Regions from separate parts of the Mesorhizobium sp. IMUNJ 23232 genome, predicted to be linked through region 3. Evidence: predicted binding sites of a transcription regulator. Region 3 holds the regulator's gene; each other region holds the start of a gene.
What was found. The regulator LexA, encoded in region 3, represses DNA repair genes until DNA is damaged. The targets are predictions, from matches to a motif close to TGTTCNNNNTGTGTTCNG.

Region 1 (5,955 bases), on a different contig from region 3:
ATTGGCCTTCGTCAGCAGTTTGGTGCCGAGGCCGATATCGTGCGGCACCTCGCCGCCGCCCAGCTTCGTAAGCACGATGTTCATGCCCTCGTAGCCCATTTTGTAGGGGTCCTGCACGACCAGCGCGTCAATCTTGCCGTCCTGCACCATCTTGTAGGACACCGGATCGAGGTCGAAGCCGATCAGCTTGACTTCGCCGGCCTTCTTGGCCTGCTCCAGTGCCTGGTAGGCGCCCTGGATCACCAACTGGTTGAAGGCGAACGCGCCCTTCACGTCGGGTTCGGAGACCAGCAGGTCTTCCATCGACTGCCGTCCGGCGTCGAGCGTCAGGAACGCCACCGGCTGCTCGGGAAGAACCTCAAGACCCAGTTCCTTGGCGCGGTCCTCAAAGCCCTTCTGCCGGGTCTGGCCATTGTCGTTGGTCGGCGCATGGTCGAGCGTCACCACCTTGGAACCCTTGGGCAGCAGCGTTGCCATATAGTCCGCCGCTTGCTGGCCGCCCTTGTAGTTGTCGGTGATGATCAGGCTTTCATATTTGCCCGAGCGGATGCCGATGTCGGTGATGACCACCGGGATGTCCTGGGCATTGAACGTGTTCTTGATCGGCTCTGCCACCATGACGCTGTCGCCGGGGAAAATCAGCACGCCGTCGACGCCCTGCGCGTTCAGATCCTCAAGATCGGACACCTGCTTGGCCTTGTCGGTATCGCCGCCATTGGTGACGATCAGGTCGACATTGACGCCCTTTGCCTTCCATTCCTCCGCCGACTTCTTGGCGCCGTTCACCATGGTGACGAGGAACGGGTTGGTTCCCCAGAATACGGAATAGCCGATCTTATAATCCTCGGCCGATGCGACCGACGTGGCGAACGCCGTCGCCAAGGCGACAGACGCGGCCCATTTGAGCATGCGCATGAAAAATCCTCCCTGTTTGCCTGTACGATCCCACCGAAATCGATCGGGCCAGGATTATTCGAGCTCGGAGCCAAGTCCTCCCGACTTTGATGGCTCGCTCACACCTCCCAGGATGCACGGCTAGTGAAATGATATCGTTTCAATAGTTCCTGTCAACCAGACAACGAAGGTTCAAAGAGAAGTGCCTTGGTCTTTAAGGTAAGAATTTGAATATTAAAGAATATTCACGATCTGTGTGATCATCGGTGCAGCTTGGATCGTTTCCAGCCTTTCTGCCTTCGCCGGATAACGAATGCGCTCACAAAAGGTCGAGTTTAACCTTCGTTTGACTCCAGCCCGCCGTTCCGGGACGCCTGGCGCCAGTCACCCGGCCCATCCGTTCGGTCCTTCTCGAACAGGTCGGTCCAAGGCATTTCAGGCAGCCACTCCTCGCGCCGGGGAACCCACAGTTCATAGGTCGGGATGAGATCGGAGGGCGCGTCCTCCAGGCTGCCGATCATGATCTCGGCTTCGTCCGGGCTGAGCGAGAACAGGCGCGATCCGCAGTTCACGCAAAAACTTCTGCCCTGATAGGTGCCGATGTGCCCGGTCATCTCGAAAGCCGAACGTGGCCAGATGGCGAAGGCGGTGAATGCCGATCCGCTATAGGTCCGGCAGTCCTTGCAATGACAGAGACCGACCCGGATCGGCTGCCCGCTGACGCTGAAGCGGACCTCGCCGCACATGCAGCCGCCAATCCGGCGAACGGTTTCGCGGCCTTCCGTTCCATCCATGGGGCTCTCCATCTTCGGGGTGGTCGGGAATGCCCTGCGGCCTCCTCGTCCATACAGCGCCGGAAATTCAGGCGGACTTGGTCTGGGCCTGCCGCTTGCGCCGGAGCACCTCCTCGACGCCGACGATCGGCTTCGACCGTCCCGATATGGCCGTGGAGACGACGGCCGGCGGATCGCTTGCGGGGAAAGAATCCTCCAGCCCGTGCTGAAGCTGTTCCTCCAGCGTTTGCGGATTCTCGGACCGCCCCGGCGTGCGCCGTGATTGGATGTCCTCGTTGGGCTTCCTGGACTCGGGGTGGTTCCGCACTTCGGCAACGGCGTTATAGAGACGCTGGATGGCGTATTCCTTCATCGCCGAAAAATCCGGATCGTCGCCGTCCATCGCGTCGATCCGATCGACCATCTGTCTTTCAAACTTGTCGAGACAACTGGTCGTGTGGGTCTCGCATAGCTTCCGGAGCGCCTCCTGGAGCAACAACGGTCCGAAATGAGACGCCGATTTCAGCTCGACAGCCTGAATCTGGTCGCTGTTTACGCTGGAACTCGTCATGACGCTCTCCATCGCCAGGAAGGTGTTTCAAACTAACTGCGGCGAAGGAACGGAGTTCCGCAGGTATGATAATTTCGCGAGGGGGATGGTAGAACGGAAAGGAGCGTGGCCAGACACTTCCGTGAAACTATTCCGGATAACCACGCTTCTTAACCGCGTTGGAGAATTTCACGGCCGCGATGATTTCGCCAGCTGCGATTCCATGGATGTGAGCGGCCCGGTCCCGGAGCGAACCCCTCCAGGATGTCTGGGAGCGGCGGCATATCCGCATTGGCGCGCCGTGCCATGGCTCCTACATTGGAACGCAATGCCAACGCCGGAATGATCGGATGACACAGAGAACGGGCAGTGCCGATCTGCCGCTGCATGGCGGCCGCGTCCCGAAATGGCTCGGCGACCGCATGACCCGGCTCGGCGCGGTTATGTGCGAGGCGATCATCCACCATTACGGCCGCGACGAGTTGCTGCGCCGGCTGGCACAGCCTTTCTGGTTCCAGTCCTTCGGAGCCGTCATGGGAATGGATTGGCATTCCTCCGGTATCACCACCAGCGTCGTCGGCGCCTTGAAACGCGGATTGACGCCGCTGTCGAGGGAACTTGGCGTCCATGTCTGCGGCGGGCGCGGCGCCCACTCGCGCAAGACGCCGCATGAGCTTGCTGCGATCGGCGAGCGCGTCGGCTTCGACGGAGACGCACTGGCCACTGCCAGCCGCCTGGTCGCCAAGGTCGACAGCGCAGCCGTGCAGGACGGTTTCGATCTCTACCTGCACGGTTTCATCGTCACCGATGACGGCCGCTGGGTCGTCGTTCAGCAAGGAATGAACGGCGACAGCAGGGTCGCGCGCCGCTATCACTGGCTGTCCGAAGGGCTGAAGAGCTTTGTCGACCAGCCTCACGCCGCCATCGAAGGTCAGAACCAGGGCGAGATCATCAATCTGACGGACCGCCGCGCCGAGGCGTCGCGCAGCGGACAGTTGGATCTTCTGCGGACGCTCGGGCCGGACGGCATCGTGCGCGAATTCGCCGGCCTGGAAGCGGCGCCCGTGCCGACGCCGGATCAGCCGCTGCTTCCGCATCTGGTGATGCCCGCCCACCACGATGTGCGGGAAAGCGACGTGATAATGCGCCGCCTGCATGGCAACATGGTGGCGGCGGCGGAACGCGGCCCATCGGACTTTTCCGACCTGCTTCTCGTGCCGGGCGTCGGCGCCCGCACGGTGCGGGCGCTCGCCCTCGTCGCCGAGGTCGTGCATGGCGCGCCGTGCCGCTTCTCCGATCCCGGCCGCTTCTCGCTGGCGCATGGCGGCAAGGACCGGCATCCGTTTCCGGTCCCGCTGAAGGTCTATGACGAGACGATCGGCGTCCTGAAGTCGGCGGTGGCGAAGGCAAAGCTCGGCCGCGACGAGGAACTCGGCGCCCTGAAGCGATTGGACGACCAGTCGCGACTGGTCGAGCGTTACGTGACCGGCCCGAGCCTCAAGGAAATCGTCGCCTGGGAATTCGAGCAGTCCCACCTGCTTGGCGGCCGCAGCGTTTACGGCTGGGAGCCTGCGCACGACCCGGTGCGAACGGAATCGTTGAAGGGATAGAGGGCGGCACAGACGCGCGGCGAGATTTGTCGCGCATGGACGTCAACGCAGGACGGCGACCGTCGTAGACTTGATCAGGTCGAAGTCCATCTGCACGCCCAGCCCTGGCCGGTCCGGAACCTGCACCATGCCCTGCGCGTCCACGACCAGATCGTCGACCAGCCCGTATTTTTGCACGTCGTCCGGCAGGATGACCTCAAAGAATTCCGAATTCGCGATGCCGCACATGACGTGCAGGTTGGCGACGTTGTTCAGCGAGTTGCCGCCATGATGGATCTCGAAGGTCATGCGGAAGGCCTCGGCCAGATGTGCCGTCTTGACGCAAGCGGTGATGCCCCCCTTCACCGCCACGTCGCCGCGCAGATAGTCGGTCGCCTGGGCAGTGATCCACGGCGCATAGGCATGAAAATCGCCGGGCGAGAACTCGGTCGCCAGGATCGGGATGTCGAGTTTTTGCCGGAGTTTTGCGCAGTTGTAGATGTCCTCCTCGGCGAGCGGATCCTCGAACCAGTAGAAACCCATCTCCTCGATGGCGCGGCCGACGCGCAGCGCCTCGGTGTAGGTGTACATCCAGGTGGAATCGAGCATCAGGCGGTAGCCGTCTCCCACCGCTTTGCGCACCGCCTTGCAGACCTCGATATCGCCCTGCCAGCCTTTTCGCGGCGGATGGATCTTGTAGGCATGATAGCCGCGCGCCTTGGTCTCCAGCGCTTCCTCAACATAGTCGCCCACGTCGGCATGACCGGGGGAACTCGCATAGGCCGGGACGCTGGTCCTGTAGCCGCCGACCAGTCGATGGATCGGCAGGCCGGCGATCTTGCCGGCAAGGTCCCAGAGCGCGACATCGACAGCGCCGATGCAGCGCCAGGTGGTCGAGCGGAAGCGCTTGCAGATATCCAGGTGAATGCGTTCGCGATCGAGCGGATCGCGGCCGAGCAGGATCGGCTTCAGCGTCTGGATGAGCGAAAGCGAGTCGAGTTCGGCGGATTTGGTGACCGACCCCAGGAAGGCGTGACCTTCCAGCCACTCGTCGGTGTGCAGTGTCACCAGTCCCAGCGTCGAGGTGCCGTTTGTCGGCGCGTTGTGCGGGCCGAAGGTGAGTTCTCGAATGCCCCGCTGCTCGAAATGGGTGACGGTGACGTCGGTGATCCTCATCAACCTGTCTGCGTGATATGGTCAGCAACGCCGTCGCGGTGGATATTGGCAGGCGGTTCGGCGCCGACCTGCCTGCCGGCTGCGACGATGTCGGACCAGCTTATCGCGTCGATCGGCACGCCTCCCGCCTTGCGCTCGTCCGTGGTCGCGGCTTCGAGGTCGCCGGGCAGCAGCACGCCGGCATTGCCGCCGGAGCGCACCCAGCCGACGAAGGTGTCAATCTCCGGTGAAATCACGTCCGTCGTGCCCAAATGTTCCGGTGAAATGATGATCGACAGCATGCAGTTTATGGTGGCGTTGCGTTTCTTCGGGCCGGACTGCGTCTTGCCGCCGGTGAGCGCCGCGCCAAGCAATTCGCAGACGAAGGAGAGGCCCCATCCCTTGTGGTCGCCGAACGGCAGAAGGATGCCTTTCGGCTGGCCGAACAGGATGGACGGGTCGGTCGTCGGCTGCCCGTCGGCGGTGAGCAGTGCGCCGGGCGGCAGCGGCTTGCCCTGGTTCATGGCCACCCGGACCTTTCCGACGGCGAGCTTGCTGGTGGCGAAATCGAGCACGATCGGCCGCTTGCCGTCGCGCGGGATGCCGACCGAGAAAGGATTGGTGCCGACGCGCGCCGCCACGCCGCCGAACGGCGCTACGGACGGGTCGCTGACGACATTGACGAAATGGATCGAGACCAGGCCGGCTGCTGCGCATTGCTCCGCCCAGTGACCGATGCGGCCGACATGGTGGCTGTTGCGCAGGCCGACCAGCGCCACGCCCTTGTCGCGCGCCTTGACGATCCCGATCGCAATCGCGTCATGCGCCATCACTTGGCCGTAGCCGCCATTGCCGTCGCAGATCAGCAAACTGTCGGTTTCGGTGACTGTTGTCAGGGACTGGTTAGGCAGAAGGTCGCCGGACTGTAGGTTGCGCACATAGATCGGGATCGAGCCGACGCCATGCGAATCATGGCCGCGCAGGTTGGAATCGA
Region 2 (5,955 bases), on a different contig from region 3:
TGATCGGGAAGTGTCCGGAGATGGTGGCGAAGGCGGTGGCGTAGGAAGGAGCAATGCCCGCGGATGGGCCGCCTTGACCGGCAAAACCCCAGCTTCTGGCGGGCCAGAGAATGGGATCGGAGCAGGGCACAATTTGGGTGGCACGCGAAACGGTTGAAGGGTTCGTATAGTACTCAACACATGCCGCGCACTAGCCCCAACCTCACAGAAATGCGAGGCAAGGTTCTTGATTGAGACGGCAAAAGTGCGATTAAGATAACGCTGGTTATTAAGAGGCGCCGATGGACGAGGATTTTGGGGACGTCAGGAGAAATATAACTCTTTTTCTGCTGTCCTTGCGCCAATCAATCGACCGCCCGTTTCGCGGCAGGGCTCCCGCAGCCGATGGAGAGCGCGAACGATTCATGAATACTATGCTGATGGTTGAAGAGGCACGAATTCGCTTTAATACCTATACACGATACCGTGAAGAACCTACGCTAGATGAGTGGGAAACCGCCCGAAAAGAGCTTCTGAATTTCATAAACACGTTCATTAACTCGCCCGAAATTGATCCCGCCGTTTACAATCGGCGCTTCATCATATCTTCTGCGTTGCAGCGAGACCGCGAGCAGCCAAGTCCATTCGTTCTCTTGTTCGTGCAAAAAGAGGAGCGTCCAATACTGGCTGACGCTTTGATCATATTCCGATCATACCTCGAAGAATTGAATACAAAACTTGCACCTACCCAAGGTTCGCTATCCTTTGTTGATTTAGATCGCATCGTTCCGCGTCAACAGGTGGCGCCTGTTCACTTTGGGATTGTTGACGGACGGATTGTGGTGGCGGATCGATCGCCAATTGCGGCAGAAGCTGACAAGGCGAATATTAAGTCTGCCTTGGAGCATATTCGCGGAAGTGGCGATCACCTAATACGCAATCTAGAAACCTCAAACTGCGATAGACGCTTGCTGGAGAGCGTCAGGGAACTGCAGTCGCAACTAACGGCGGATGCAAACATTGTGAAGATTGGCCTTACAAACATGGCATGCGGGGTGATGTGCGCGCAATTTCAGCGAGAATTACCCGATGCGCTCAATGGAATGCTAAATGCCTACAATGCCAGCATATCGCTTTACGTCGCCCAATTTAAAGAATGGGATCAGTTCACCCAAAAGGCTGCCGCTATAGACTTAGACGAAGACGATGTGGCTGAGGTCGATATGGCCGCAGCGGACCTGATCGCCACGCTTAACAAGAACCCCGATTTAGCTGATCCGGAGGTGCCTAAGACGATCTCCTTCATCAGACAATTTCTATCATTTCCGGGAAATTCATCAAAGCGCGCTGCGTTTGCAATGATACGGACAATTGAGAACTTGGTGTCGAGTATCATCAGACACAGTTTAAACTTTTTCGGCCAAACTGCGGAAAAATTGGTCGACGCTGGTTCGACTGCTGTATCTAAGATGATTATTGGGCTTCTCGGAATTGCACTGATGAGCGCGTCGGGCATCGGACCCGCTGCTGTTCGGGCAGGCGCGCCATGGGTCAAACAGGCGGCCGATATAGTCCAGAAGCAAATTGAAAAAGCTTCTGAGTAAGCCGCCACTGGCCTGAATCTTCGGATCAAGTCCGAAAATGACGAAGCCGAGGACGTTTCTTATTCCGCCGCTTCTCTCTTCCCCGCCTTCGGCCGACGCTCCAGCAACTCCTTCAAGAATTGCCCGGTATAGCTCCTCGGCTCTTCAACGACCTCCTCCGGCGTGCCCTGCGCCACCAGTTCGCCGCCGCCGTCGCCGCCTTCGGGGCCGAGGTCGAGAATCCAGTCGGCGGTTTTGATCACTTCCAGATTGTGCTCGATGACGACCACCGTGTTGCCCTGGTCGACCAGTTCGTGCAGCACTTCGAGCAGTTTGGCCACGTCGTGGAAGTGCAGGCCGGTGGTCGGCTCGTCCAAAATGTAGAGCGTCTTGCCGGTCGCCTTTCGCGACAGTTCCTTGGCGAGTTTGATGCGTTGCGCCTCGCCGCCGGAGAGCGTGGTGGCCTGCTGGCCGATATGGATGTAGCCGAGGCCAACCTGTTTCAGCGTTTCCAGCTTGTCGCGCACGCCGGGGACGGCGGCGAAATAGTCGACGCCTTCCTCGACGGTCATGTCGAGCACGTCGGCGATCGACTTGCCCTTGAACAGCACGTCCAGCGTTTCGCGGTTGTAGCGTTTTCCGTGGCAGACGTCGCAGGTGACGTAGACGTCGGGCAAAAAATGCATCTCGATCTTGATGACGCCGTCGCCCTGGCAGGCCTCGCAGCGGCCGCCCTTGACGTTGAAGGAGAAGCGGCCGGGCTGGTAGCCGCGCGCCTTGGCTTCCGGCAGGCCGGCGAACCAGTCGCGGATCGGCGTGAAGGCGCCGGTGTAGGTGGCCGGGTTGGAGCGCGGCGTGCGGCCGATCGGGCTCTGGTCGATGTCGATGACCTTGTCCAGGAATTCGAGGCCCTCGATGCGGTCGTGGTCGGCCGGGTGTTCGCGCGAACCCATGATGCGGCGCGAGGCGGCCTTGAACAGGGTCTCGATCAAAAAAGTCGACTTGCCGCCGCCCGACACGCCGGTGACGGCGGTGAAGGTGCCGAGCGGGATTTCGGCGGTCACGTCCTTCAGATTGTTGCCGCGCGCGCCGACGACTTTTATGCGCCGGCCTTTCTTCATGCGGCGGCGCTCTTCCGGAATCGCGATTTCCAGCTCGCCGGTCAAATATTTGCCGGTGATCGAGGCGGGATTGGCCATGATCTCGGCCGGCGTGCCCTGGGCGATGATGCGGCCGCCATGGATGCCCGCCGCCGGGCCGATGTCGACGACATAGTCGGCATGCAGGATGGCGTCCTCGTCATGCTCGACGACGATGACCGTGTTGCCGAGATCGCGAAGATGCTTCAGCGTATCGAGCAGGCGGGCGTTGTCGCGCTGGTGCAGCCCGATGGAGGGCTCGTCCAGCACGTAGAGCACGCCGGTGAGGCCCGAGCCGATCTGGCTGGCGAGGCGGATGCGCTGGCTCTCGCCGCCCGACAGCGTGCCGGAATTGCGCGCCATGGTGAGGTAGTCCAGCCCGACATCGTTCAAGAAGCGCAGGCGCTCGCGGATCTCCTTGAGGACGCGCACCGCGATCTCGTTCTGCTTGGCGTTGAGTTTTGCTGGCAGCTCGGTGAACCATGCGTCCGCCTTGCGGATCGACATGTTGGAGACTTCGCCGATATGCAGGCCGGCGATTTTTACCGCCAGCGATTCCGGCTTGAGGCGAAAGCCGTTGCAGGCGGGGCAGGGCGTCGCCGACATGAAGCGCTCGATCTCCTCGCGCATCCAGGCCGATTCGGTCTCCTTCCAGCGGCGCTCGAGGTTGGGGATGACGCCCTCGAACGTCTTTGTCGTCTTGTAGGAGCGCAGCCCGTCGTCATAGTTGAAGGTGATCTCGCGCTCGCCGGTCCCGCGCAGCACGGCGTGTTTGGCCTCGTCGGACAGGCTGGAAAACTTGTCGCCGAGCTTAAAGCCGTAGGCTTTTCCCAGCGCCTCCAGCGTCTGCGCGTAATAGGGCGAGGTGGATTTCGCCCATGGGCTGACCGCGCCGTCGCGCAGCGTGACGTTATCGTCCGGCACGATCAAATTCTCGTCGATGGCGCGCTGGCTGCCCAGCCCGTCGCAGGTCGGGCAGGCGCCGAACGGGTTGTTGAAGGAGAACAGCCGCGGCTCGATCTCCGGGATGGTGAAGCCGGAGACCGGGCAGGCGAATTTTTCCGAGAAAAGAATGCGTTCGTGGGTTTCGTTGGCGGATTTGTTGACGGCGTCGTCGCCGGTCTGGCTGGCGTCGAGCGGCTTGTCGGCAAATTCGGCGACGCACAGCCCGTCCGCCAGCTTCAGCGCCGTCTCGATGGAGTCGGCCAGCCGGGCCGCAAGATCGCCGCGCACCACGATGCGGTCGACCACGACGTCGATGTCGTGTTTGTATTTCTTGTCCAGCGCCGGCGCCTCGGCGATCTCGTAGAACTGGCCGTCGACCTTGACGCGCTGGAACCCCTTCTTCTGGAGTTCCAAGAGTTCCTTCTTGTATTCGCCCTTACGGCCCCGGACGATCGGGGCAAGCAGGTAGAGGCGCGTGCCTTCGTCAAGCGCCAGCACGCGGTCGACCATCTGCGAAACCGTCTGGCTCTCGATCGGCAGGCCGGTGGCGGGCGAATAGGGGATGCCGACGCGTGCGTAGAGCAGGCGCATGTAGTCGTAGATCTCGGTGACGGTGCCGACCGTCGAGCGCGGGTTGCGCGAGGTGGTCTTCTGCTCGATCGAGATCGCCGGCGAGAGGCCGTCGATCTGGTCGACGTCCGGCTTCTGCATCATTTCGAGGAACTGGCGGGCATAAGCCGAGAGAGACTCGACGTAGCGCCGCTGGCCCTCGGCATAGATGGTGTCGAAGGCGAGCGAGGATTTGCCCGAGCCCGACAGGCCGGTCATCACGACGAGGCTGTCGCGCGGCAGGTCGAGATCGACGTTCTTCAGATTATGCTCGCGCGCGCCGCGCACCGAAATGTATTTGTGGTCGGCCATGCCGCTCCGCCGCCTGTCAATGATCGAGGGTCCTGGCCGGCCCGTCGCGAACCGCCTTCGCCTATGTAGGTATGCCGGCCGCCATGTCGAGGCTCCGCCAAAGGCGGATTTAGGCGTCTTTGGCCGTGTTGGGCAAGCAAAAAGAACAAAGGCCGAACAACCCTCCTGACAAAGCCGTTGGGCCAGACGGGGCGATGCCGGCGTCGATCACATTTTTCGTAGGCTAAGCATCTTGGGTTGACGCGGGCGGCGTGGCTTGGCAAACTCTCTTTGTCGCCTGGGAAAAGATCAGTACGGCTGGTCGAAATGGCGGAAAAGCCGGTCTGCGAGACGCCGCGGACCAAATTCCCGGCTGGCATTTGTTGAACGAACACGGGAGCGAGGCATGACTCCACCGGGCAGTTCCACAAGGCTCCGCGCCTGAGCAGGAGCCGGCGGCAAGCGAACGGCCGGGATGATATCCGGCAGGCAGAGTTGGCCGTTTCCCCCCCACAATCAGAGACTGCTAGTCGGGTCGTTGGCTGACGCCGCGAAGCACCCGAATTGAAAGCCGGTAAAACACTCCCGGCAGGGGTAAAATCCCGGAAACCCTGTCCGCTCTGATGAGCGGCAGGGTTTCGTCTTTGTGGATGGCCCAGACAAAATCCTCTCCTGTCATCGCGTCGGATCGGCCTTGCCGTTAAGATGCCCGCGACCGTCCCTTACGAAGCCGGCAGGAGCCCAATGTCGAAAAACCATGAACTCGCCGGCCTGATCAAATGGTCCAACCGGGACGAATGGCAGGATCTGTTCGACGACGTCTTCGACGAGCATTTCGGCCTGGCTTTCGAGGACTACGGCATCGATTTCGAGCAATTGGAGAAACTGATCGGCGAAACGGAGATGCGCAATCTCTGGGGTTGCGCCTTCGAGGATTTCCTTACCCGGCCGGGATCGGAGGATGACGAACGCACCATCGTCGACGACTATTTGAAACGGCGCGGCTGGAAGGAATCCCCGTCGGTTCGCCGCTACATGGAGGCGCTCCGCGACTCGCTGTTCAGTCTCTACGAGGTCAGCGAGATCGTCCCCGGACAGTCCATGCTGTTGCGCGATCTGATCCGCGGTGGCGAACCCGTGCGCGTGACCGAACATACGGCGACGCGTAGCTTGCAGAATCTCGACCGGCTCGGCTGCAGGGTCGTCGAGGTGTCCGGAAAACACCGCCTCGCCGGCGGAATGGCGACTTTCAGCGAAGCAGCCTTTGCCGAGTTGATAGTGGCGGTTTCCGAGCCGTTGAAGCGTATAGTCGAGGAAGCATCGAAGCAGGAAAGTCCACCCGATGCCGATACGATGGGGATCGATTTTACGGAACTTGCCGAAACGATGTTCCTGCACGGCTCGGCGCC
Region 3 (5,955 bases):
AAGGGCATGACCGAGCGCCGCGTGGTCTGGCGTCACGCGCTCGGCAACATCGTCGTGCCGCTGATTACCGTCGTGGCGCTGAGCTACGCTTCGCTGCTGGAGGGGGCCGTGCTGACCGAGACGGTGTTCGCCTGGCCCGGACTTGGCCTCTACATCACCCGCTCGCTGTTCAATGCGGACATGAACGCCGTGCTTGGCGGAACCATGCTGATCGGCGCGATCTTCGTCTGCCTCAACGTCTTCTGCGACATGCTTTACCGGCTGCTCGACCCGAGGGCGCGGACATGACCGCGCGCGACTGGCTGCTCACCGACACGCCCGGTTCGCGCCGTCAGGCCTCGTTCGGCCACTGGTATCGCAACTGGCTGGCTTTTCGAGGCAATCCCTTGGCCATGGTCGGCTTCGCGATCGTGCTGGCGCTGATCCTTGTCGCAGTGCTGGCGCCGGTGCTGCCGCTGCAGTCGCCGACCTTGCAGTCGCTCTCGACACGACTGCAGCCGCCGAGCGCCGAGCACTGGTTCGGCACCGACGAACTCGGCCGCGACATCCTTTCGCGCGTCGCCTGGGGCGCGCGGATCACACTTACCATCGTCATCATGGTGGTGGTGATCGTGGTGCCGATCGGCCTGCTGATCGGTACCATCTCCGGCTACATCGGCGGGGCGGTCGACGTTGTGCTGATGCGCATCACCGACATTTTTCTCGCCTTCCCACGGCTGATCCTGGCGCTCGCCTTCGTCGCGGCGATCAAGCCGGGGCTGGAAAGCGCCATCATCGCCATCGCCCTCACCTCCTGGCCGCCATATGCCCGTATCGCACGCGCCGAGACGATCACCGTGCGCAACGCCGATTTCGTCAAGGCTGCCCGCCTGCAAGGTGCTTCCCGCTTCCGCATCATCTGGCACTATATCGTACCGCTTTGCACCGCCTCGGTGATCGTGCGCATGACGCTCGACATGGCGGGAATCATCCTGACCGCCGCCGGCCTCGGCTTCCTCGGCCTCGGCGCCCAGCCGCCGACGCCGGAATGGGGCGCCATGATCTCCACCGGCCGCGACTACCTGCTCGACCAATGGTGGGTGGCGACGATCCCCGGCATCGCCATCTTCGTCGTCAGCCTCGGCTTCAACCTGCTCGGCGACGGCCTGCGCGACGTGTTGGACCCGAAGCGCTCATGAGCGAACCGATCCTCAACGTCGAGAATTTGCGAGTCACCTTCCCGACCTATCAGGGTTTTATGGACGTGGTTCGCGGCGTCAGCTTTTCGCTTGGCCGCGAAAGATTGGGCATTGTCGGCGAATCCGGCTCCGGCAAGTCGCTCACCGGCCGCTCGATCATGCGGCTCGTCCCGCCGCCCGGCCGCGTCAGCGCCGACCGGCTTTCCTTCATGGGCCTGGACCTGCTCCAGGTGCCTGCAAAGGAGATGCCGAAGATCCGTGGCAAGCGGATATCCATGGTGCTGCAGGATCCGAAATTCTCGCTCAACCCGGTGATGACGGTCGGCCAGCAGATCGAGGAGGCGTTCCGGCTGCATGTCGCCAGGGATCGCAAGCTTGCCCGTGCGAAAAGCATCGAGGCGCTGAAGGCGGTAAAGATCCGCGACCCGGAGGCGGTCTACCACCTCTATCCGCACCAGCTATCCGGCGGCATGGGCCAGCGCGTGATGATCGCCATGATGCTCATCCCTGAACCGCAATTGCTGATCGCCGACGAGCCGACCTCGGCGCTCGACGTAACCGTGCAGCTCCAGGTGTTGGCGATCCTCGACGACCTCGTACGCGAGCGCGGCATGAGCCTGATCCTCATCAGCCACGACCTCGGCATGGTCTCGGCCTTCTGCGACCGCGTGATGATCATGTATGCCGGCAAGGTGGTCGAAACCGTCAAGGCGAGCGACCTCCACCGGGTCCAGCATCCCTATGCAAAAGGCCTGCTCGCTTCCTCGCCGCGCCTTGGCGACGACCGGCCGGAACTGCCCGTCCTGCAACGCGACGCGAGCTGGGCAAGATGACCGCGCCGATGATCGCGATCGAAAATCTAGGCATCAGCTTCGGCAAAGGCGCGCGCCGGCTCGATGCCGTGCGCGACGTTTCGCTGGCCGTGGCCGAGGGCGAGGCGTTCGGGCTGGTGGGCGAATCCGGATCGGGCAAGTCGACGGTGCTGAACGCCGTAGCGGGCCTGATCGCCGACTATTCCGGAACGATCCGCATCGGCGGAAACGCGGTCGCGCCGGCGCGCAGCCATGCGCAGCGGCGGCTGATCCAGATGGTTTTTCAGGACCCCTACGGCTCGCTCCACCCGCGTCACACCGTCGACAAGGTGCTGTCGGAACCGGCGCGCATCCATGGGCTGTCCGACGTGGAAAAGCGCGTCGAACGCGCGCTTTCAGATGTCGGACTGAAACCCGAACACCGTTTTCGGTTTCCGCACCAGCTTTCCGGCGGCCAGCGCCAGCGCGTGGCGATTGCCCGCGCCATCATCCTGGAGCCACGCGGTCTTCTCCTCGACGAACCGACCTCGGCGCTCGACGTCTCCGTTCAGGCGGAAGTGCTCAACCTCTTGCGGCGCCTGCGACGCGAGCGTGGCTTCACCACCATCATGGTCAGCCACAATCTGGCTGTCGTTTCCTACATGTGCGACCGCGTCGCGGTGATGAACCGAGGCCGCATCCTCGAGACCCTGACCAGCGCCGACCTGGCCGCCGGACGGTTCGAGCATGCCTATACGCGGCAACTTTTCCGGGCGAGTTCTGGCTATGACCGTGAGTTGCTGGGCGATTTGTGGGAAGAGGCCTGATATCCACGATCTCCTCCGCGGCAACCGGGCCAAGTCTCGACCGGAGAGCACCGACGCATGATTTTGATTTCTTGGTTGCCCGGATCTTAACCCGATATTTAACGGTTGCGGAACACAACTGGAACAGATAGTGTTTGTTCTGGTTTTGTTTTTGGTGCGATTCTTGATGGGGCCGAGATGCTGACACGCAAGCAACACGAACTCCTGCTTTTCATCCACGAGAGATTGAAGGAGTCCGGTATTCCGCCCTCCTTCGACGAAATGAAGGAAGCCCTTGATCTGGCGTCGAAATCCGGCATTCACCGGCTGATCACGGCGCTGGAGGAACGCGGGTTCATTCGCCGGCTGCCGAACCGGGCGCGGGCCCTTGAAGTGCTCCGACTGCCCGATTCGATCGCCCCCGGCTTGAATGCAGCCCGGAAATTTTCACCAAGCGTGATCGAGGGTAGTCTTGGCAAGCGGTCGGCCGAACCGTCCCGCACTCCCTCCGCCGGCAATGACGATGTCGGTTCCGGGATCACGATCCCCGTCATGGGCCGCATCGCGGCCGGTGTGCCGATCGATGCGATCCAGCATCGGACGCATTCCATATCGGTGCCGCCCGAAATGCTGTCCGGCGGCGAACACTACGCGCTTGAGGTCAAGGGCGACTCGATGATCGAGGCGGGCATCCTCGATGGCGACACGGTGATCATCCGCAATGCCAATACAGCCACGCCCGGTGAGATCGTCGTGGCACTGGTCGACGACCAGGAAGCGACGCTGAAACGCTTCCGCAGGAAGGGCGCATCAATCGCACTGGAAGCGGCCAACCCGGCTTACGAGACGCGCATCTACGGCCCGGACCGGGTCCGGGTGCAAGGCAGGCTGGTTGGCCTGATCCGGCGCTACTGATTTTCCGTCGGCGCTTGGGCGGGCATCTTGCGCTGGTAGGGCGGAAGCCCGCGGGCCTCGCGGGAGAATATGCGGTTGCTGTGCCACGGGCGATCGGCGGAGCCGATGGCAAAGTGAACCTCGGCGGCATCGTCACTGCCCAGAGACAGGTAGACCGCTGCGCTTCCGTGGCGGGCGAGTTCTCGCTTTGTAACGACGGCGACGGCAGGATTTGCGCATTTCAACGGCACGGTCGCGTCGTCGAGGATTATGACGCCGGCAAAGGAACAGGCGATCCTGGCTTCCTCTGGGTCTGACGTATGAATGATCGCGGCTCCGGATGGATGCCAGCCGAGGCAGGTTATGTCGTCGCACAGGAAGGCACGGACTGAATCGTCCGCGGCGCTCTCTTCGAAGGAAGCAGCCGTGAAATTGTCGGCATTCGGGCCTTGAACTGAAGCTACCAGCCTTGTCGACAAGGACGCGTCGGACGAAGTGACGTTGCCGCTATTGCCATATCCGTTGCCTTTCTGACCTCCAGTCTCCACCGTTTCACTTGCGATCGAGGCTATCGGCGGATCCGGTCCAAAATCCTTCGTCGGCTTATGAAGACCGTCGGCCTGCAAGGTTCGTTTCCAGTTCTCCGCCGTGAAGACATTTGGCCGCGGCCTGTTGACCGCCATCAGCCTCTCGCCGGTGAGAAACCCCACCAGTCGGGCGTCCTCCGACACCAGCACGTCAGGCGTGCGCGTGGCGCCCAGCGTCAAAAGACCGGCGAGCGCAAACGGCAACGCGAGAAGCCGCAGCCAGGTTGTTGCGACGGTCGCGACGATCAGGGCAATAGTCAGGAGAACCACGGATTTTCCCGATATCAGCCCGACCGCATCGATCGGCGAGCGCGCGGAAAACCATTTCGCGACCTCGATCATCGCGGTGATCCCCTTGCCCATCACGTCGAGGAACGGCCCGTCGAAGCCGAACGGCATGGCGACAGACGCGAGCACCGCAAAGGGTACGACCAGCAGCGACACGATCGGCATCGCGGCCAGATTGGCGGCGAGGCTGAGCGGCGCGATCCGCTGAAAGTGATAGGCGCCGAAGGCCGCCGTTGCGAGACCGGCGACCAGGGAGGTGAGCAGCAACCCGACGACAAGCGCGCAGGCACGCCGCGCCGCAAGCGAAACCAGGCCTCTTCTGGGATGAAATGATCCGGTGCCGCTGCGTCGTTCTGTCCAGAAGGCGTACGCTCCGACAAGCGCCGCGGTCGCGGCAAAGGACATCTGGAAGCTTGGGCCAATGACCTCGTGCGGGGTGATCGCCAGCACGATGATCGCCGAGATCGCCAGATTGCGCATTGTCAGCGCCGCCCGATCGAAAATCAGCGCGATCAGCATGACGGCAAGCATCAGGAAACTGCGCTGCGCCGCGACCTCGCCGCCGGAAATGGCGAGATAAGCGGCGATGGCGGCGAGACCGGCCAGTGCAGCATATTTCCGGACCGGACGGCGCGACGAGATGCCGGGGAAAAGCGCGAATCCGGCCCTCAGCGCGCCGATGACCACGCCGGCGACAAGCGCCATATGCAGGCCGGAGATCGAGATGATATGGTAGAGGCCGGTACGGCGCAAAGCCTCGCTGACGTCGTTCGGGATTCCGGCGCGCACCCCGACGACCAGCGCGGCAGCGATTTCGCCCTCGGCGCCGCCGATGCGCTGCCGGATGCGTGCGGCGATGTCGTTTCGGGCATTCTCGATGAGCGTGCCGATCCGGTCGGCGAATCCCGGATCCGGCCGCGGGACCAGTTCCGGTCCCTTCATGAAATAGCCGCTCGCGCCGATGCCGTCGAAATAGCTCTCGAAGGAGAAATCGTAGCTGTCGGGGCGCACCGGCCCGGAGGGCGGCCGCAGCCGGACGAGGCCATTGACGATGGAACCCGCCTCGATGCCCGCCGGCGCCTTGCGAGCGGTCGCGCGGATACGGTCGGGTGCATAGCGAAGTTTCGGCCGCTCGGTCGCCATCAGATCAATGGTCAGCCGGGCGCGGCCGTTGGACAGCGGTTCGATGCTGACGACGCGCCCGGTGATGCGGGTCGACACATCGCCGCCGAGCATTTTGGTGCCCATGCGCCAGGTTTCGCCCTTGGCCAGCAGGATGCCGCAGAAGGTCAGCATAACCGCCAGTGCCGTCAGTTGCGGAATGCGTCCGCGCGGCAAAAAGGCCGCCGAAGCAACGGAGGCTAACAGACCGGCCGAAATCGATAGGAAACCCGGTTCGAAGGGCAGACCG

Region 1: ACH196_RS28640 (DUF763 domain-containing protein) is a predicted target of LexA. The motif match lies at 2,537-2,554, and genes of this name have one in related genera.
Region 2: uvrA (excinuclease ABC subunit UvrA) is a predicted target of LexA. The motif match lies at 4,709-4,726, and genes of this name have one in related genera.

Annotation. Positions count from the first base shown of each region.
Region 1 covers NZ_JBIRCY010000051.1:11,561-17,515, reverse strand. The annotation lists gene ACH196_RS28655 (substrate-binding domain-containing protein) at 1-915, opposite strand, end outside; gene ACH196_RS28650 (GFA family protein) at 1,230-1,688, opposite strand; gene ACH196_RS28645 (hypothetical protein) at 1,756-2,238, opposite strand; gene ACH196_RS28640 (DUF763 domain-containing protein) at 2,568-3,827, shown strand; gene ACH196_RS28635 (enolase C-terminal domain-like protein) at 3,870-4,982, opposite strand; gene ACH196_RS28630 (malate/lactate/ureidoglycolate dehydrogenase) at 4,982-5,955, opposite strand, start outside.
Region 2 covers NZ_JBIRCY010000022.1:80,430-86,384, reverse strand. The annotation lists gene ACH196_RS17410 (helix-turn-helix domain-containing protein) at 1-44, shown strand, start outside; gene ACH196_RS17405 (hypothetical protein) at 282-1,583, shown strand; gene uvrA (excinuclease ABC subunit UvrA) at 1,643-4,567, opposite strand; gene ACH196_RS17395 (hypothetical protein) at 5,291-5,955, shown strand, end outside.
Region 3 covers NZ_JBIRCY010000060.1:806-6,760, forward strand. The annotation lists gene ACH196_RS30315 (ABC transporter permease) at 1-288, shown strand, start outside; gene nikC (nickel transporter permease) at 285-1,178, shown strand; gene ACH196_RS30325 (ABC transporter ATP-binding protein) at 1,175-2,011, shown strand; gene ACH196_RS30330 (ABC transporter ATP-binding protein) at 2,008-2,796, shown strand; gene lexA (transcriptional repressor LexA) at 2,974-3,690, shown strand; gene ACH196_RS30340 (ComEC/Rec2 family competence protein) at 3,684-5,955, opposite strand, start outside.